DNA from 4 places in the Streptomyces sp. NPDC001401 genome. Region 4 is predicted to be linked to each of the others. Evidence: riboswitches for the same ligand, from Rfam matches in the RefSeq annotation. Region 4 holds a riboswitch; each other region holds the start of a gene.
What was found. A riboswitch is a leader RNA that binds a small molecule or an ion and turns the genes downstream of it on or off. The one in region 4 is predicted to bind cyclic di-AMP.
Positions count from the first base shown of each region.

Region 1: another riboswitch for cyclic di-AMP. It lies ahead of ACFY10_RS36105 (NlpC/P60 family protein); the one in region 4 lies ahead of ACFY10_RS12670 (peptidoglycan DD-metalloendopeptidase family protein).
Region 2: another riboswitch for cyclic di-AMP. It lies ahead of ACFY10_RS08585 (M23 family metallopeptidase); the one in region 4 lies ahead of ACFY10_RS12670 (peptidoglycan DD-metalloendopeptidase family protein).
Region 3: another riboswitch for cyclic di-AMP. It lies ahead of ACFY10_RS38530 (transglycosylase SLT domain-containing protein); the one in region 4 lies ahead of ACFY10_RS12670 (peptidoglycan DD-metalloendopeptidase family protein).

Region 1 is NZ_JBIAWI010000013.1:222,166-226,440, reverse strand. It holds gene ACFY10_RS36125 (TerD family protein) at 1-414, shown strand, start outside; gene ACFY10_RS36120 (hypothetical protein) at 441-1,307, opposite strand; gene ACFY10_RS36115 (LysR family transcriptional regulator substrate-binding protein) at 1,376-2,161, opposite strand; gene ACFY10_RS36110 (DUF5997 family protein) at 2,220-2,597, shown strand; cyclic di-AMP (ydaO/yuaA leader) riboswitch at 2,931-3,105, shown strand; gene ACFY10_RS36105 (NlpC/P60 family protein) at 3,114-4,275, shown strand, end outside.
Region 2 is NZ_JBIAWI010000002.1:192,807-197,081, forward strand. It holds gene ACFY10_RS08575 (M16 family metallopeptidase) at 1-983, shown strand, start outside; gene ACFY10_RS08580 (M16 family metallopeptidase) at 980-2,368, shown strand; cyclic di-AMP (ydaO/yuaA leader) riboswitch at 2,572-2,736, shown strand; gene ACFY10_RS08585 (M23 family metallopeptidase) at 2,749-3,513, shown strand; gene ACFY10_RS08590 (GntR family transcriptional regulator) at 3,700-4,275, shown strand, end outside.
Region 3 is NZ_JBIAWI010000015.1:178,684-182,958, reverse strand. It holds gene ACFY10_RS38535 (CocE/NonD family hydrolase) at 1-1,032, shown strand, start outside; cyclic di-AMP (ydaO/yuaA leader) riboswitch at 1,314-1,480, shown strand; gene ACFY10_RS38530 (transglycosylase SLT domain-containing protein) at 1,485-1,967, shown strand; gene ACFY10_RS38525 (HAD family hydrolase) at 1,964-2,884, opposite strand; gene ACFY10_RS38520 (FAD-dependent oxidoreductase) at 3,019-4,221, opposite strand.
Region 4 is NZ_JBIAWI010000003.1:145,024-149,298, forward strand. It holds gene ACFY10_RS12665 (GDSL-type esterase/lipase family protein) at 1-461, opposite strand, end outside; gene ACFY10_RS12670 (peptidoglycan DD-metalloendopeptidase family protein) at 672-1,586, opposite strand; cyclic di-AMP (ydaO/yuaA leader) riboswitch at 1,591-1,749, opposite strand; gene ACFY10_RS12675 (alpha-galactosidase) at 2,074-4,143, opposite strand.

The DNA.
Region 1 (4,275 bases), on a different contig from region 4:
CCGTACGGACGGCCGGTGTACGTCGTGCACACCGAGAGCCGCTCGCCGGACGGCACCATCAACATGAGCCGGCACAGCGAGACCGGCCAGGGTTACGGCTTCGTCGAGGTGATGGTCCTGGAGCTCGATCGCCTGGCACCCTCCTTCGCGCGGGTGGTCGTGGGCGTGGCGATCCATCAGAGCAGCGGCCCCAAGCCCTTCGGCGACGTCTCGAACACGGGCGTGCTGGTCGTCGACGGATACACGGAGCTGCTCAAGGACGACTTCGGGCGGGTCGCGGACGCCACCGCGGCGACGGTCGCCGAGTTCACCCGGGACTCCTCCGGAGCCTGGGAGTTCCAGGAGACGGTCAGAGGTTTCGACAGCGACCCGACGGGCTTTGCGGCGGAGATGGGCGGCAGCCCGCAGCCCTGACCGGCGTCGCGTGCGTGCCGACGCGCTCAACCGACCGCGACGTGATCGTCCGGGCACGGCTCCCCGGCCCTCGCCCCCGGCGACTGCGCTCGGCGTACCGGGGGGAGGGGCCGGGCGGACGGCCGCCTGCGGCCGTGTACGTGGAAGAGGGCCAGGACGATCGCGGTGCCGACGGCTATCAGGTGCTCGCGGCCGGCCAGATTGGGTACGGCAATCGACTCCCACACCATGGACCCGCCGGTGAGGGCGAACACGACGGGTGCGCGCCGGACGACGGCGAGATAGGTGAACAGGCCCACGACGGCGGCGGACGGTCCGGTGTCCAGCACCTGCCCGATCCCGGGCGGCAGGCCCAGCCCGCCCCAGCCCGGACCGAGCGCGATCATCACGCGCACCATGAGGGTGCCGGCGAGTGTGGTCGCGTACGAGATGACGAGCGTTCTGGCCCGGCCGAGGATGAGCTCGGCCAGCGCGAACGCGAGGAACAACTGCGTGATCCCCGCCCACACGGGCAGATCCAGTGCCGGGACGTACAGCGACACCGGCGTGCGCAGCAGGGCCAGCCACAACGGCAGGTCGGCCTTGACGCCGCCGAGCAGCCGCACCACCACGGCGCCGGCCGGCCGCTGCGCCAGCGCATGGAAGAAGATGACACCGAAGGCGGCCAGGAACGCCAGGAACAGTGCGGGCAGCCCACGACGTCCGAGTTGCCGCACCGGATCGACGACGATGCCCTGCCACTCGCCCCGCAGCGTGCGCCCGACGAACGCCGCCACCCGCCACCATGCACCGCGCTGCTGCCCGTGCCCCTGGCCGGCCCGATCGCCCCACAGTCCGCGGGCACGCAGCCGGTCCGCGGCCCCACCTGCGGACCGCTCCCCCTTGCGAAGCAAACTCCCCCGCCTCCCGTCCATCGCCCCACCGGATGGATCGGAATGGGGCGAGGGCGCCCCGACCGAGGCTATGCCCGGCGGCGGGGCTTCCTGCGCTTGGCGCCCTTGGAGACGTCGGAACCGGCCCGCGGGTTGCGCCCCGTCGACTTCCCTGCCGTCTTCCCGGTCGCCTTCCCCGCCGCGGGCTTGCGCCGGGCGCCGGCCGTGTCGCCGGTCCCGCCCTTCGGCTCCGGCGTCGGCGCCTTGCGGCCCCGGGAGCTGTTGACCGTGCGGCCGCGGACGATTCCGATGAAGTCCTCGACCAGGTCCGTGGTCGCATCCTCGGGCCACGCCAGGGCGACGCTCGACTCGGGGCCGTCCACCAGCGGCCGGTACGTGAGGTCCTTGCGGTGGTACAGACGGGCCAGCGACTGGGGGACGACCAGGAGGCCGACACCCGCCGCGACGAGTTCCACGGCGTCCTCGGTGGTGGCGGGGCGCTCGAAGGCGGGCTCGCCCGGCGGCCGGTCCCAGTCGAAGACGTCGTCGAGGGGGTGGAAGAGGACCTCCTCCGAGAGGTCCTCGACGGTCACCTCGTCCGCCGCCGTGATCACGTGGTCCTTGGGGACGACGACGACCGTCGTCTCGGCGTAGAGAGGGATCGCGCTGAAGAACGTACGGTCGACCGGCAGCCGTACGAGTCCCGCGTCGGCGTCACCGGCGCGCAACACGTCGGATGCTTCGGCGGCCGGTACGGCGAGGAGGTTCAGCGGGATGTCGGGCAGGCGCTCGTTCCAGATCCGCACCCACTTGGCGGGCGTCACCCCCGGGACGTACGCAAGCCGGAACGTTGGGGATGCTTCCGAGCCTGTCACCGGGCCAGGTTACCGGCCGTGGTCGGAGGTCTCGAACACGGTCGATACCCTGGACGGCATGAAGTCGCACCAGAGCACCCAGACGATGAAGCCCGCGACCGCGGCGAAGAAGCTGGGTGTGTACCTCGAGGCCACCCCCGCCGAATTCCGGGAGGGTGTCGTCTCGCGAGCCGAGCTCGACGCCTTCCAGGCCGATCCGCCTCAGTGGCTGCGTGAGCTGCGGGCCAAGGGGCCGCACCCCCGTCCGGTGGTCGCGGAGAAGCTGGGCGTCTCCATCTCGGGTCTCGCGCGCGGCGGGATCACGGAGCCGCTGACCACCGAGCAGATCGAGGCCCTGAAGCAGGAGCAGCCCGAGTGGCTGCAGAAGGAGCGGGCCACACAGGCCGAGGTCCGCAAGGAGGCGGCGCGGATCAAGAAGCGGGACGCTGAGCGCTGAGCGCTCCGCGGGCTGCGCCGCTGTGCGGCTCCGCAGCGGGGCCGGGATATGTCGCCTTTCGTCTGCGGCGCCGTCGTGGCCGGCCGCGCCCGCGCGGCGGAGCCGCAGATCGATGCAGCCCCGCGCCCCTTTGGGGCGCTGACGCCGTCCGCCCGCGACAGTCGGTTGCCGTTCGGATCCGTTGCGTGCGCGACGCACGGATCTGACGGTGCATCACGACGAAGGTCACAAAAGCGTATCGGACATTCCGGCCTTCAACCTTCACACGAGCCGCACAAGTTGGCTAGCGTGGCATCAGGCCGCACGAGTTCCTCCGGCGAACCCCGCCGGGACGCGTGGCCTCCGCCGAGTCCGGTGCGCCCCTGTGGCAGCCGGAGCCGGGGACCCAACCGAACGATGGGGTGAATCGGCCCAACTGCCCGACAGGGCAGGGGCCGTAGGGCATGCCTTCCGGAACCGACCGCCCGAACCCGACAGCTAACTCGGTAGGCGGAGTACGGAAGGAGTACGGCTCCCATGGCGCCGGATCGACCATCGCGCACCGGAGGCCTCGGCCTGCCCGGTATGCGCAATTCCGCTCTTGCGACGGCGGCCCTCACCTCGGTGGCGCTGCTGTCGCAGACCGCCGACGCGGTGCCCCTGACGGGGGATGAGGGCCCCAGCCGCGAAGACGTCCGGCAGCGCGTGAGCAGCCTCTACGACCAGGCCGAGAGCGACACCGGCCAGTACAACCTGACCCGCACTCAGGGGTCGGGCCAGCGTGGGCGCGGCACCCCGGCGGGCGGGGGCAGGCGCTCTGATCCCGACCTCGACAACGTCACCAGGCAGTGGTTCGACGCGGCGCGGGCGTCGCTGGGCCCGACGGTCCCGGCGGTACTGCCGTCCGACCGCACGCCGAGCCGCCCGGCCGAGACCCGGCGCGCGCGTCCGGCGGAGCGTGCGGAGGGTCGTGCGGGCCGTGAGCTGGAGGCGGCCGGGCGGCCCGTGCCCGAGCTGCCCGCGGCAGGCGTCCGCCGTCCCGTCGCCGAGCTGACCGCCGGCCACGCGACCGCGCTGCCCGCCGTGCCGGCACCCCGTCAGGAGGCCGTCGCCGCCCTGCCGGCGGCCCCCGAGTCGAAGCAGACCTCGCTGCGGAAGTCCAAGCAGGAGAGCCAACGCAGGATCGCGGCCGCCAGCGAGCTGCTGTACCGGTACACGGCCCAGCAGACCTCCGTCCCGCGCCCGGCCGTCGAGCCTCGACCGGCCGGGAACACCTGGCAGGCGGCCGCACAGCAGAGCTCACCGCTCGCGGCGATCGAGGCCCAGTCTCCGCAGCCCGCCTGGGCCACCACGGCCCAGCAGGCCGTCGTGCAGCCGCTCCAGGGCGGCTGGCAGGACCCCGTGGCACAGGAGCAGGCCCGTCGTGCGGCCGACGAGGCCTGGCGGCTGCAGCAGCCGTCGGTCCTCGACACCGGCGTACCCGCGGCCGAGCAGTGGCGCCCGCAGGAGCAGACGGTTCTCGACACCGGCTTGTCCATGGCCCAGGAGTGGCGCTCGCAGCCGTCGGTGCTCGACACGGGCATACCTGCGGCCCAGGACTGGCGCTCGCAGGAGCTGACCGTCCTCGACACGGGTGTCCCGACCCCGCAGACGCCCACCGGCACCAAGGCCGACCGGGCCGTCGCCTTCGCGCAGGCGC
Region 2 (4,275 bases), on a different contig from region 4:
TCAAGAACGAGCGCAGGCAGCGCTACGACAACGTGCCGTACGGCACGGCGTTCGAGCGGCTGACCGCCCTCGCCTACCCGGAGGGCCACCCCTACCACCACACGCCGATCGGCTCGATGGCCGACCTGGACGCGGCGACCCTGGAGGACGCGCGCACGTTCTTCCGCACGTACTACGCGCCGGGCAACGCCGTCCTTTCGGTGGTCGGCGACATCGACCCGGAGCAGACGCTCGCCTGGATCGAGAAGTACTTCGGGTCCATCGCCGCGCACGACGGGAAGCCGGCGCCCCGCGACGGCTCGCTGCCCGAGATCATCGGTGAGCAGCTGCGCGAGGTCATCGAGGAGGAGGTCCCGGCGCGCGCCCTGATGGCGGCATACCGGCTGCCGCACGACGGCACGCGCGAGGCGGACGCCGCCGACCTGGCGCTCACCGTCCTCGGCGGCGGCGAGTCCTCCCGCCTCTACAACCGGCTTGTACGGCGCGACCGTACGGCCGTCGCGGCCGGATTCGGCCTGCTGCGCCTCGCCGGAGCGCCCTCCCTGGGCTGGCTGGACGTGAAGACCTCCGGTGACGTCGAGGTGCCGGTCATCGAGACCGCCATCGACGAGGAGCTCGCCCGGTTCGCCGCGGAGGGCCCCACGGCCGAGGAAATGGAGCGCGCCCAGGCCCAGTTGGAGCGCGAGTGGCTGGACCGGCTCGGCACGGTCGCGGGCCGCGCCGACGAACTGTGCCGGTTCGCCGTCCTGTTCGGCGACCCGCAGCTCGCCCTCACCGCCGTCCAGCGCGTCCTGGAGGTGACGGCCGAGGAGGTCAAGGAGGTCGCCAAGGCCCGCCTGCGGCCCGACAACCGCGCGGTGCTCGTCTACGAGCCGCTCTCGGCCGAGTCCGCGGAGCACACCCAGGACGAGGACTTCCCCGAAGACCCCGAGTCCGAAGCCACGGTGGAAGCCACCAACCAGAACGAGGAGGCGGCCAAGTGAGCGAGCTCGCCACGATGCAGTTCCACCCGCAGCCCCAGGCGGGCGAGGCCAGGCCCTGGGCCTTCCCGGCCCCGCAGCGCGGCGCGCTCGACAACGGCCTGACCGTGCTGCGCTGCCACCGCCCCGGACAGCAGGTCGTCGCCGTCGAGGTACTCCTGGACGCGCCCCTGGAGGCCGAGCCGGCCGGCTTCGAAGGCGTCGCCACGATCATGGCGCGGGCCTTCTCGGAGGGCACCGACAAGCACTCCGCCGAGGAGTTCGCCGCCGAGCTGGAGCGCTGCGGCGCCACCCTCGACTCGCACGCCGACCACCCGGGCGTACGCCTGAGCCTGGAGGTCCCGGCCTCCCGCCTGGCCAAGGCGCTCGGCCTGCTCGCCGACGCCCTCAGGGCGCCCGCGTTCGCCGACAGCGAGGTCGAGCGGCTGGTCCGCAACCGCCTCGACGAGATCCCGCACGAGCTGGCCAACCCCTCGCGCCGCGCCGCCAAGGAGCTCTCCAAGGAGCTGTTCCCGGCGACCTCGCGCATGTCGCGCCCGCGCCAGGGCACCGAGGAGACGGTCGAGAAGATCGACGCGGCGGCCGTACGTGCCTTCTACGACCGCCATGTCCGGCCCGCCACGGCCACCGCCGTCGTCGTCGGCGACCTCACCGGCATCGACCTGGACGGGCTGCTCGGCGACACCCTGGGCGCCTGGACGGGTTCCTCGGCCGAGCCCCGCCCCGTGCCGCCGGTGACCGCCGACGACACCGGGCGCGTGATCATCGTGGACCGTCCCGGAGCCGTCCAGACGCAGCTGCTCATCGGCCGCGTCGGCGCCGACCGGCACGACCGCGTGTGGCCCGCTCAGGTGCTCGGCACGTACTGCCTCGGCGGCACCCTCACCTCGCGCCTGGACCGCGTCCTGCGCGAGGAGAAGGGCTACACCTACGGTGTGCGCGCGTTCGGCCAGGTCCTCAGGTCCGCCCCGGACGGCTCCGGTGCCGCGATGCTCGCGATCAGCGGTTCCGTCGACACCCCGAACACCGGCCCGGCGCTGCAGGACCTGTGGACGGTGCTGCGCACGCTCGCCGAGGGCGGCCTCACCGACGCCGAGCGCGACGTCGCCGTACAGAACCTCGTCGGGGTGGCGCCGCTCAAGTACGAGACCGCGGCGGCCGTGGCGAGCACGCTGGCCGACCAGGTCGAGCAGCACCTGCCGGATGACTACCAGGGGACGCTGTACCAGCAGCTCGCCGCGACCGGCACCGTGGAGGCCACCGCGGCGGCCGTGAGCGCCTTCCCGGTGGACCGTCTGGTGACGGTTCTCGTCGGTGACGCGGCCGAGATCAAGGAGCCCGTCCAAGCCCTCGGGATCGGCGAAGTCAGCGTCGTGACGGCCGAGTAGAGGCTCGGTCAGCGGCACGCGCGCGCAGGGGCCCTGGTGACTGATGAGTCACCAGGGCCCCTTAATGTCCGAATTGAGGGAGAGGTTGCCTGTCTGCCCTGTGGCATGCGCTACAAAAGGCGTGATCCGTTTGGGGATTGAAAGCGGCCCCGCTTAGCGTCGTCCGGGCTGTCCGTCAGGCACCGCGCCGCATCCGCGGCACCGGACAGCCATCGCCGAGTCCCCGTACGGCGCGAGCCAGGGGAGCCGGGGACCCACCGCAGTCCCTGGGGTGAATCGGACGCCCGCGCGTGCAGCGAGGGGGTCCGTAGGAGACCTTCCTGCTCCGAACCCGTCAGCTAACCCGGTAGGCGAGAGGGAAGGAAAGGACCAGCCACTACATGGCGTTCACGCGCGCCACCGGGAAGCACCGCCGTCCCACGCGGATGCACCGCAACACCACCCGCGCCACCGGGATCGCGGCCCTCGCCACCACCGGCGTCATCGGCACCCTGGCAGCCCCCGCGCTCGCCGCCGACACCTCCGCTGAGCAGACCGGCCTCACCCCCGTCATCACCATCGGCGACACGATCGCCGACAGGATCGACGCCCAGGCCGACGCCCAGAAGCAGGCCGCCGAGGAGGCCGCGCTCAAGAAGGCGGCCGCGGAGGCGGCGCGAGAGAAGGCCGCCGCGAAGGCCAAGGCGGAGCGCGAGGCCAAGGAGCGCGCCGCCCGCGAGGCCGAGCGCAAGCGCCTCAACATGTTCGTCGCGCCGATATCCAACTCGTATGTCTCGACGGGCTACAAGGCCAGCAGCTCCCTGTGGTCCTCCGGCAGCCACACCGGCATCGACTTCCACGCCGCGAGCGGCACGACCGTCCACGCGGTCGGCTCCGGCACCGTCGTCGAGACCGGCTGGGGCGGCGCCTACGGCAACCAGATCGTGATCAAGATGAACGACGGCACGTACACCCAGTACGGCCATCTGTCGTCCATCGGCGTCTCGGTGGGCCAGACCGTCACCCCGGGCCAGCAGATAGGCCTCTCGGGCGCGACCGGCAACACCACCGGACCGCACCTGCACTTCGAGGCCCGTACGACCCCCGAGTACGGCTCGGACATCGACCCCGTCGCCTACCTGCGCTCGCACGGCGTGAACGTCTGACGACGGATCGCAAGATCTCCTGAGGCCCCGGCTCCCCGGCCGGGGCTTTTGGCGTTTCTGTCGCCCTGCTGTCCAAAAAATATCCATGGATTCCGGCCCGCCGTCGGAAATTCCGGCTCCGTGCAATAGAGTCACCGATACACGTCAATCATCGACGTTTCACGGGGATTAAGTCGGAGGTCGGTCATGCGTATTCCGGCGCACTCGGTGTGCACGGCGATCCGGGACGACATCGTCGCCGGTGTCTACGAGCGCGGCAGCCGGCTCACCGAGGAACTCCTCGCGCGCCGCTACGGCGTCTCGCGCGTGCCCGTCCGCGAGGCGCTGCGCACCCTGGAGGCCGAGGGCTTCGTGGTGACCCGGCGGCACGCGGGCGCGTGCGTCGCGGAACCGACCGAGCAGGAGGCCGCCGACCTGCTGGAGATGCGGATGCTCCTGGAGCCGCTCGGCGCCTCCCGGGCCGCCCAGCGGCGCACCGATGCCCACCTCAAGGTCCTGCGCGGCCTGGTCAGACTGGGCCAGGAGCGGGCCAGGAGGGGCAACAGCGAGGATCTGCGCTCCCTGGGAGGCTGGTTCCACGAGACGCTCGCCCAGGCCTCCGGCAGCCCCGCGCTGACCTCGATGCTGACCCAGCTGCGGCACAAGATCGCCTGGATGTACGCCGTGGAGGCACCGGCCAACCCCGTGGAGTCCTGGGCGGAGCACGGCGCGATCGTCGACGCCGTGGCCCGTGGTGACAGCGAGCGCGCGCGGGCGGTCACG
Region 3 (4,275 bases), on a different contig from region 4:
TGGCCGTCGCCCGGGGTGACGGGGGTTTCGTATGCCTTGGCGGACAGTGCTATGTCACATTCCACTGCCCCCGTGCTCATCCGCTCCCCGCAGCACACGGGCGTGGACGCCGGCCGGTTCCTCCCGTTCGGGAACGATGCCGACCTGCCGCCGGACCAGCGGGAGGAGAACGCCAGGTCAGCCTGCTTCGAGTTCGAGGTGGGCGAGGAGACATGGGTGCTGGGGCGGCCCCGGGTGCGGTTGCGGGTGACGTGCGGGGCGCCGAGCGGGCAGGTCGTCGCGAGGGTATGTGACATAGCACTGGACGGCTCATCAACCCTGGTCACCCGAGGAGCACTGAACCTGTCGGCCCGCCACGGCCGCCACCAGGCGGTCCCATGGACGCCGGGCGCCACCGAGGACGTCGAGTTCGAGCTGAACGGCATCGGTCACGCCTTCCCGCCCGGCCACCGCATCCGCCTTGCCGTCTCCTCCGCGTACTGGCCGTGGATCTGGCCGCAGCCCGACTCGGCGGCGGGCTTCACCATCGACCCGGCGGGCAGCTTCCTGGAACTCCCGGTACGCGCACGCGTGTTGGACGAGAGAGCGATCACCTTCGAGGAGCCGGAGCAGTCCGATCCGATGAACGTGGCCCGCGGCCTGGCCGCTGATGGATGGAGTCCGATCACGCTCGACGAACCGCGCCCCGAGCGCCTGGTGGTGCGTGACGTGACCAAGGGCGAGTGGCGCCTGGAGGTCGACCCGCGCTACGGCGGCACGCGCGTGTATCCCGACGGTCTGGAGTTCACCGAGGACGCGCTGGAGACGTACACGATCCAGGAGACCGACCCCCTGTCGGCCCGCACCCGCTCGGACTGGTCGATCCGTCTGCACCGCCCCGATCTGGCCTGGGACACGACGATCCGCGCCCGCTCGGAAATCACCTGCGACGAGGAGTCCTTTTTCGCCTCCAATGAGGTGATCTGCACCGAAGGTGGAGAGGCGGTCTTCCATCGGACCTGGGTGAAGCGAATTCCACGGTCGGCTGGTTGACCACCAGTTGGGACCATTGCCCTATTTGCCACTCTTGCGGATGTCGGTGACTTGACTCACACGGCAGGGTCGGCCGGCGACGGCCCGACGCCTGCCGCTTCCCCTTCCCCCGCACGCCAGTTGAGGCTTGGCAACCGCAAAGGATCAAGTGCCCCATAAGCCTCAGACCAAGGTCAATAGGCATGATCAGTGAACCCGGCACTTGTTCCGGGCATGTGCTCTCGCATACGTTCCCGGCCTGTCGGGCGGACGCCGAATCCTGCCGCCGCCCCGGCACGACCCATCGACGAACGCACTCGCACGGCAGGAGCGGGGGAACCAGGTAAGTCGCCGGACCGGGCATCGCCCGGACCGACTAGGGGTGAAGCCGCGTTGCCGTACGGCTGCGCGGCCGGGCATCTCCCCGCCCGAACCCGACAGCTCACCTCGCAGGCGCCGGAGAGGAATCCGCCATGCCTGCAACAGGTCAGCACCGTCGCCCCAGAAACGCCCGCCTCGCCCGCAAGCTCGCCGTCGCCGGTACGGGCGCCGCCGTTCTCGCCCTCCCGCTCATCGGGGCGACCAGCGCGTCCGCGGCCACCCCGACCCTGGTCACCGCGAAGTCGATGGGCTACACCGACAACCTCGACGGCTGGATCCGGGCCGCCCTCCAGGTCATGTCGCAAAACGGAATCCCCGGGACGTACAACGGCATTTACCGCAACATCATGCGGGAGTCCTCGGGCGACCCGGCCGCCATCAACAACTGGGACTCGAACGCGGCCGCCGGCACCCCGTCAAAGGGGCTGCTGCAGGTCATCGACCCGACGTTCCTCGCGTACCACGTGCCCGGCACGCAGCTCAACCCCTACGACCCCGTCGCGAACATCACGGCCGCCTGCAAGTACGCCGCCGCGCGGTACGGGTCGATCGACAACGTGTACGGCGCCTACTAGAGCTCCTCGAACTCCCCCAGTTCCTCGAGCTCTTCCAGTTCCCTGAGCTCCTCAAGGCCCTTGAGGCCCTTGAGCCCCTCGATGTCCTCGAGGTCCTCCAGGTCCTCGAGGCCGAGGAACAGTCTCTCGAGGACGACGGCGATGCCGTCGTCCTCGTTCGACAGGGTGATCTCGTCAGCCACCGCCTTGAGTTCGGGGTGGGCGTTGGCCATGGCGACGCCGTGGGCGGCCCAGTCGAACATGGGGATGTCGTTGGGCATGTCGCCGAACGCGATCGTCCGCTCCGGACCAAGTCCCAGATGTGCGGCGGCCAGTGCGAGGCCCGTCGCCTTGGTGATGCCGCATGGCTGGAGTTCGACGGTCCCCGGACCCGACATGGTGACGGTGGCCAGCGAACCGACCACCGAGCGCGCCGTCGCCGCCAACTCGTCGTCGGACAGGTCGGGATGGCGCAGCAGCACCTTGCTGATCGGTTCGCACCACAGGTCGTCGCGCCGGTCGACCCGTACGGCCGGCAGCGTCGGATGCGGCATGAGGTAGCCCGGTTCGATGAGCGTGAGCCCCTCCACGCCGTCCTGGTCGACAGCCGCGTACACCTGACCCACCTCGGCCTCGATCTTGCCGAGGGCGGTCTCGGCCAGCTCCCGGTCCAGCGTGACGGACCACAGCAGACGGTCCGCGCCGACGTCGTACACCTGCGCGCCCTGTCCGCACACCGCGAGCCCCCTGCTGCCCAGTTGGTCGAGGAGCGGCCGCACCCTGGGGGCCGGCCGGCCCGTGACGACCAGGTGCCGGGCGCCGGCCCCGGCCGCCCGCGCGAGCGCGGCGAGGGAGCGGTCGGAGAGCGTGTCGTCGCCTCGGAGCAGCGTGCCGTCCAGGTCGGTGGCGATGAGCGCATATGCGGTGGGTGCAGCCATGATCAGAGAATACGGACACGACGCCCCACCGACTCATCGCGAACCGGACGACGGCGGAGTGCACCACCGCCCCTTGCTCAACTCCCTTATCCTTGTGGGCTCTTCATCACCAGGCAGGGGCCCGCCGGCTCGGCCTACCCGTGCGCTGCCGCCAGGTGTTCGGCCAGCCTCGGAGAGGCGAACTCCGTGCCGCACACGAAGCGCATCACCGGGCCGTACGACGCCGCGGCCGGCAGGCCCGTGAAGTACAGGCCGGGGACCGACGAGACGTATCCCGCGCCCAGTTTGGGTGTGCCGCGGCTCACCGCCAGACGCGTACGCAGTTCGTGGCCGAGGAAGTCCATCGCCGCGATGTCCACCCGGTATCCGGTGGCCGCGATGACGTGGTCCGCGGACAGGTCCTGGGTACGGCCCGCGAGCGTGCGGACCGTCAGCTTCGGGCTGCCGTCGGCCGCGTCCGCCCGCACTATCCGGTCGACCTCGCTGACCTGCACCTTCCCCTCGAAACGGTCGCGCAGCCACCACGCGCCGAGCGGGCCGAGGACGCGGCGGACCAGGTAGTGGCGGGCCTCGGCCGGCAGGTAGCGGTAGGGGTGCGGGTAGTAGCTGAGGGCCCACAGGGACCAGGCGCGGCCGAAGGGCGACTCGGGGCGCAGCTTCGGCTGCTTCCACGGCGGTGCGCCGAAGGCGACCCGGCCGCGGCCGCGGGACACCACCCTCACCTGTGCGCCCGCCTCCGCCGCCAGCGCCGCGGTCTCCAGCGCGGACTGGCCGGCGCCGACCACGATCAGGTCCTTGCCGGCATAGCGCGTGAGGTCGTGCTGCTGGGAGCTGTGGGAGATCGGGCCCGTGGGGGTGGGTCCGTCCGCCGCGGCGGTGGCCAGCTCGGCCGGCAGGTGCGCGAGGCCGGACAGGCCGGTCGCCACGACGACCGCGCGGGCCGTGAACAACTCGCCCGAGTCCAGCTTCAGTTCGAAGCCGCCGGCCCCCCGCCGGTCCACCGACACCACCCGCACCTGCTCCAGCTCGGGCACCAGCTTCTGCTGGAACCACTCGCCGTAGGCGATGAAGGTCTCGATCGGGATGATGTCCTCGTCCGTCACCAGCCGCCTGATGCCGGCGGCGTCGCAATAGTCGGCGAGCGTGTGACCCTGCTGCGGCGCGTCCAGGCTGGAGGCGGCGGGGGTCGACTTCAGGAGCATTCCGGCGGGCATGTGGTCGCGCCAGCTGACCATGGGTTCGCCGAAGACGCGGACCGGGAGGCCGCGTGCTCGAAGATGGGCGGCGGTCGACAGGCCGAAGGGCCCGGCGCCGATGACTGCAACCGGTTGATTCACGAAGTCCCTCCCCAGGACGCTTACTTCGTCACTTCGTGTGGTTCGCCTCGGGCG
Region 4 (4,275 bases):
GCCACGCCCGTCTCCAGCGGCGGCGTCCACCGGTTGACCCGCGAGAAGACGTCCTTGACCGACAACTCGGCGGTGTGCGGACCGCGCCCCGCCGCCGTGATCCCGACGTCGTCGCGGTCGACGGCGAACAGCCGCTTCGGTCCGCCGTCGACCGACACATACACCTGGGCGGGCACGGTCACCGAGGAGACGTCGAACAGGACGTGCACCACGGGGCCAATGAAGCGGAAGCGCAGCCGGGAGCCGGAGTTCACGGTGGTGGCGGCCTCGTCGGTGATGCCCCAGTGCCCCTCGTAGGCGATCCGCCTGTCGTCGGGGCCTACGACGTTCGGCTCTTCGGAGGCGAAGACGGGCTGCCGGGCCTCGCCGAACAGCGCGCCCACGGCCAGCAGCAGAGTCAGCGCCGAGGTCAGGAAGCTACGTCCGCGTCTCACGACGGTGCGTCGGTCGACGCCGGGCACGGGGACCTCCGTAGGCCTTGTCGGACGACGGCGGAGAAAGCGCTTGCATCGCTACGGAGATCACTGTGTCCCAATTCCCCCTCAGTGTCGACACCCCTTCGCCGTCGACACTCCTACGGCGCACGAGTGCACCCGGACACACCGAAGGCCGGACCCGGGGATGGAGGTCCGGCCTTCGGCAGCATGTCAGGCAGGTGGTCGTGGGGGATGTCAGACGACGCCGACGCCCTTCGAGCGGAGGTAGGCGACCGGGTCCACGTCGGAGCCGTAGTCCGGCGTGGTGCGGATCTCGAAGTGCAGGTGCGGGCCGGTCACATTGCCGGTCGCGCCGGAGAGGCCGATCTGCTGGCCCTCGGTCACGGTCTGGCCCGCCGAGACGGAGAGCTGGGACATGTGGCCGTACTGCGCGTAGTAGCCGTCGGCCAGCCTGATGACGACCTGGTTGCCGTACGCGCCGCCCCAGCCGGCGGAGACGACCGTGCCGGCACCGACGGCCTTGAGGGCGGTGCCGGTCGGGACGACGAAGTCGACGCCCGTGTGGTACCCGCTGGACCACATGCTGCCGGCCACGTGGTAGCCGGTGCCGATGGTGGCACCGGTCACCGGGAGCGTGAAGCCGGTGGAGGTGGACTCGGCGGTCCGGGTGGCGGTCGTTTTGTTCGAGGACGAGGACGTCTTCGAGGCGGACGAAGAAGAGGAAGAAGAATGCGACGACTTGGTGGTGCCCGTCGCGGCCTTCCGGCCGATCGTCAGCTTCAGGCCCGGGTGGATCAGCGACGGGTCGTCGCCGACGGCCCGCCGGTTGTCCGAGTAGAGCTTGTGCCAGCCGCCGGAGACATGCTGCTCGTCGGCGATCTTCGAGAGATAGTCGCCGGTCCGCACCGAATAGGTCCGCACACCCGCATTACTGGCGGCGCTCTTCTTCTGGGCCGCCTTCTCGGCGACCGGAAGGGACTGGACGGCCTTTTCCGAAACCGACTGGGAAGCGGACTGAGTTGTGGCGGCATGGGCGCCGGTGGCCCCCATGAGCGGGAGAGCGAGCGCGGCGGAACCGGTTCCGGCGACGGCGATGGAGCGGGTGAAGCGCTGGGGCTTCGGGCGGCGGTGCTTACCCTTCGCGGGCATGACGAATTCCTCTCCGGCGCCTACGAGGTGAGCTGTCGGGTGCGGGCTGGAGATGCCCGGCCGCGCATGCGACGCGGCTTTACCCCTAGCCGTTCCGGAGACCGGAACAGGCGGTTGTACCTGTGGGTCCCCCGCTCCTGCCGTTCACGGGTGAGTTCTGCGGGCACCGGGCGGCGGCAGGATTGGGCGTCCGTCCGGATTGGTGGCGAACGTAAGCGACCAAGACGCAAAGGAACAAGTGACGGTTCCCCGTGAATGCGTTTCTGTTGATCCCTTGAGAGAAAACCCGGTGACCGTGCGTGAATTCCAGGGTGCCTCGCTCACCCAAACGCCCTTGTAAAGCACCCGAATTACGTGAACATGACGCGCCACGCACGGTCACGGATATGACGCTCCTCACGCGCCCTGCCTCAGGAACCCCTATTCCTGAGCGAGTTGGAACGAAGAGGGCTGAAGAATGACCAAAGCACCAATCCAGACAGAAGGCTCAGATGCGCCGTAGCCGGAAAACTGCCGCGTCGAGGTCGCCATGCAACCCGGTGCGCAGTCCGTGATACAGCAATACAGCACCACTGCGAACTTCGCCCGTTTCGAGGCATTCATACGAGCCTGTCGGGTCGAGGCCTCGCAGCCGCAGCGCCGGTACGGGTTCGCCGTGGCTCTGCGCCTGGAGCCAGGCGAGGACGACCGCCTCGTCCCCGCGCACGTACTGCACCGCGCTCAGCCCGCCGCGCGGAGGCCGCAGCCGGTAGAGGTCCCCGCGCTGCACGAGCGGCCGGATCTCCTTGTAGAGCCCCACCCACTCCCCGGCCTCGGCGAGCTCCTCCTCGGTCCACCGGGTGAGGTCCCCGCCGACCCCGAGCACTCCGGCCATGGCGCTCACGAACCGGAAGCGCAGCGAGCTGACCCGCCCGTTGAGCTGGGTGTTCGGACTGTCGGTGACCCAGGCTGCCATCGCGCGCGCGGGATGGATCTGGCTGAAGCCGTGCTGGATGGCGAGCCGGTCGAGCGGGTCGGTGTTGTCGGAGGTCCACACCTGGTCCGTGCGGCTCATGATCCCGAGGTCGATCCGGCCGCCGCCGCCCGAGCAGGATTCGAAGGCGACGCCCGGGTGGGCTGCCCGCAGCCGGTCCAACAGGGAGTAGAGGGCGCGGACATGATCGACCCAGAGGCGCTGCGGGTAGGGCTCGCCGGGCCAGCCCGCGTCGGTGAAGCAGCGGTTGAAGTCCCACTTCACATAGTCGATCGGGGCACTGGAGAGGAGAGCGTCGAGCTGCTCCCAGAGGTACTCCTGGACATCCTCCCGGGCCAGGTTCAGTACGAGCTGGTTACGGAATTCCGTCCGCTTTCGTCCCGGTTGGAACTGCACCCAGTCCGGGTGGGCGCGGTAGAGGTCGCTGTCGGGGTTGACCATCTCGGGCTCGACCCAGATGCCGAATTGCATGCCGAGGGCGTGCACATAGTCCGCGAGAGGCTTGAGGCCGCTCGGGAAGCGGTCCCGGTTGACCGTCCAGTCGCCGAGTCCGGCGCGGTCGCTGGTGCGCTTGCCGAACCAGCCGTCGTCGACCACGAACAGCTCGACGCCGATCGCCGCGGCCCGCCGTGCAAGGGTTCCCTGCTGCTCCTCGGAGATGTCGAACTCCGTGGCCTCCCAGGAGTTGAACAGCACCGGCCGGTCCCGGTCCGCGTCCGGGATGACGTACGCGCGCTGGTAGGCGTGCCAGGCGCGGCTCGCTCCGCCGAAGCCGCCGTCGCTCCACAGACCGGCGAAGACGGGGGTCGTGTACGACTCCCCAGCCTCCAGACGCAGCAGCCCGGAGTCGTCGTAACCGACGCCGCCGGTGATCTGCACGCGCGCGTCCGGGAGTTGCGCCACCGCGATCCGCCAGGAACCCGACCAGCCCAGAGCGCAGCCGTAGACCTCGCCGCGCTCCTCGGTGGCGTCGGTGTCGAGGGCGACCCAGGGCAAGTGCTGGTGTCCGGTGTGGCCGCGGCGGCTGCCGATGATCTTCTCACCGTAGGTGAGAAGCGAGGAGGTAAGCCGGGACTCGGCGGCCCAGCGGCCGTGCAGCTGGGACAGCCGCCACTCCTCGCGCTCGGGCAGCGTCCAGGCGGCGGAGTCGGCCCGCAGCAGCTCCAGGGCGGGCCCCTCGTTGTCGAGGGTCACCCAGCGTTCTACGACGTCGTGCCGCATCCGGTAGTGCAGCGTGATCGCGAGCCCGCCGTCCCGGAAGCCGAGGCGGAGGTGGTCGCCCTCCGCCTCGTACTTCTCGAAGCGCCACTCGGTGCCGCGCCGCTCCTCGGTGCGCACGGACAGGGCGGGCCGTACAAAGCGAGGGCCGCCCTCGACCGGGTACTCCTCGTGTCCGTCGAGCGGGGACTCGAAGGGCCGGTAGTCGGGCAGCGGGCGGACGGCGAGGGCCTCGGCGTCGGCGAGGGCAATCCGGGGGCCCCAGTGCAGGTGCAGCAGCTCGTCGTCCTCGGTGAGGTGGACGGCGTAACTGCTGGCCGGCCCCGAGAGGAGCCACGTACGGCCATTGTCGGCAATCTCGAGCATCGAGCCCCCACACATTCGAACAGGTGCGACCAATCGCCAACATCATCATGGGACGTGAGGCCTGGTCGCAACGCCTGTGGACAACTCATTGCCTCAGGAATCCATGTCGTATCGTCGGGAGAGCGCCCGTCG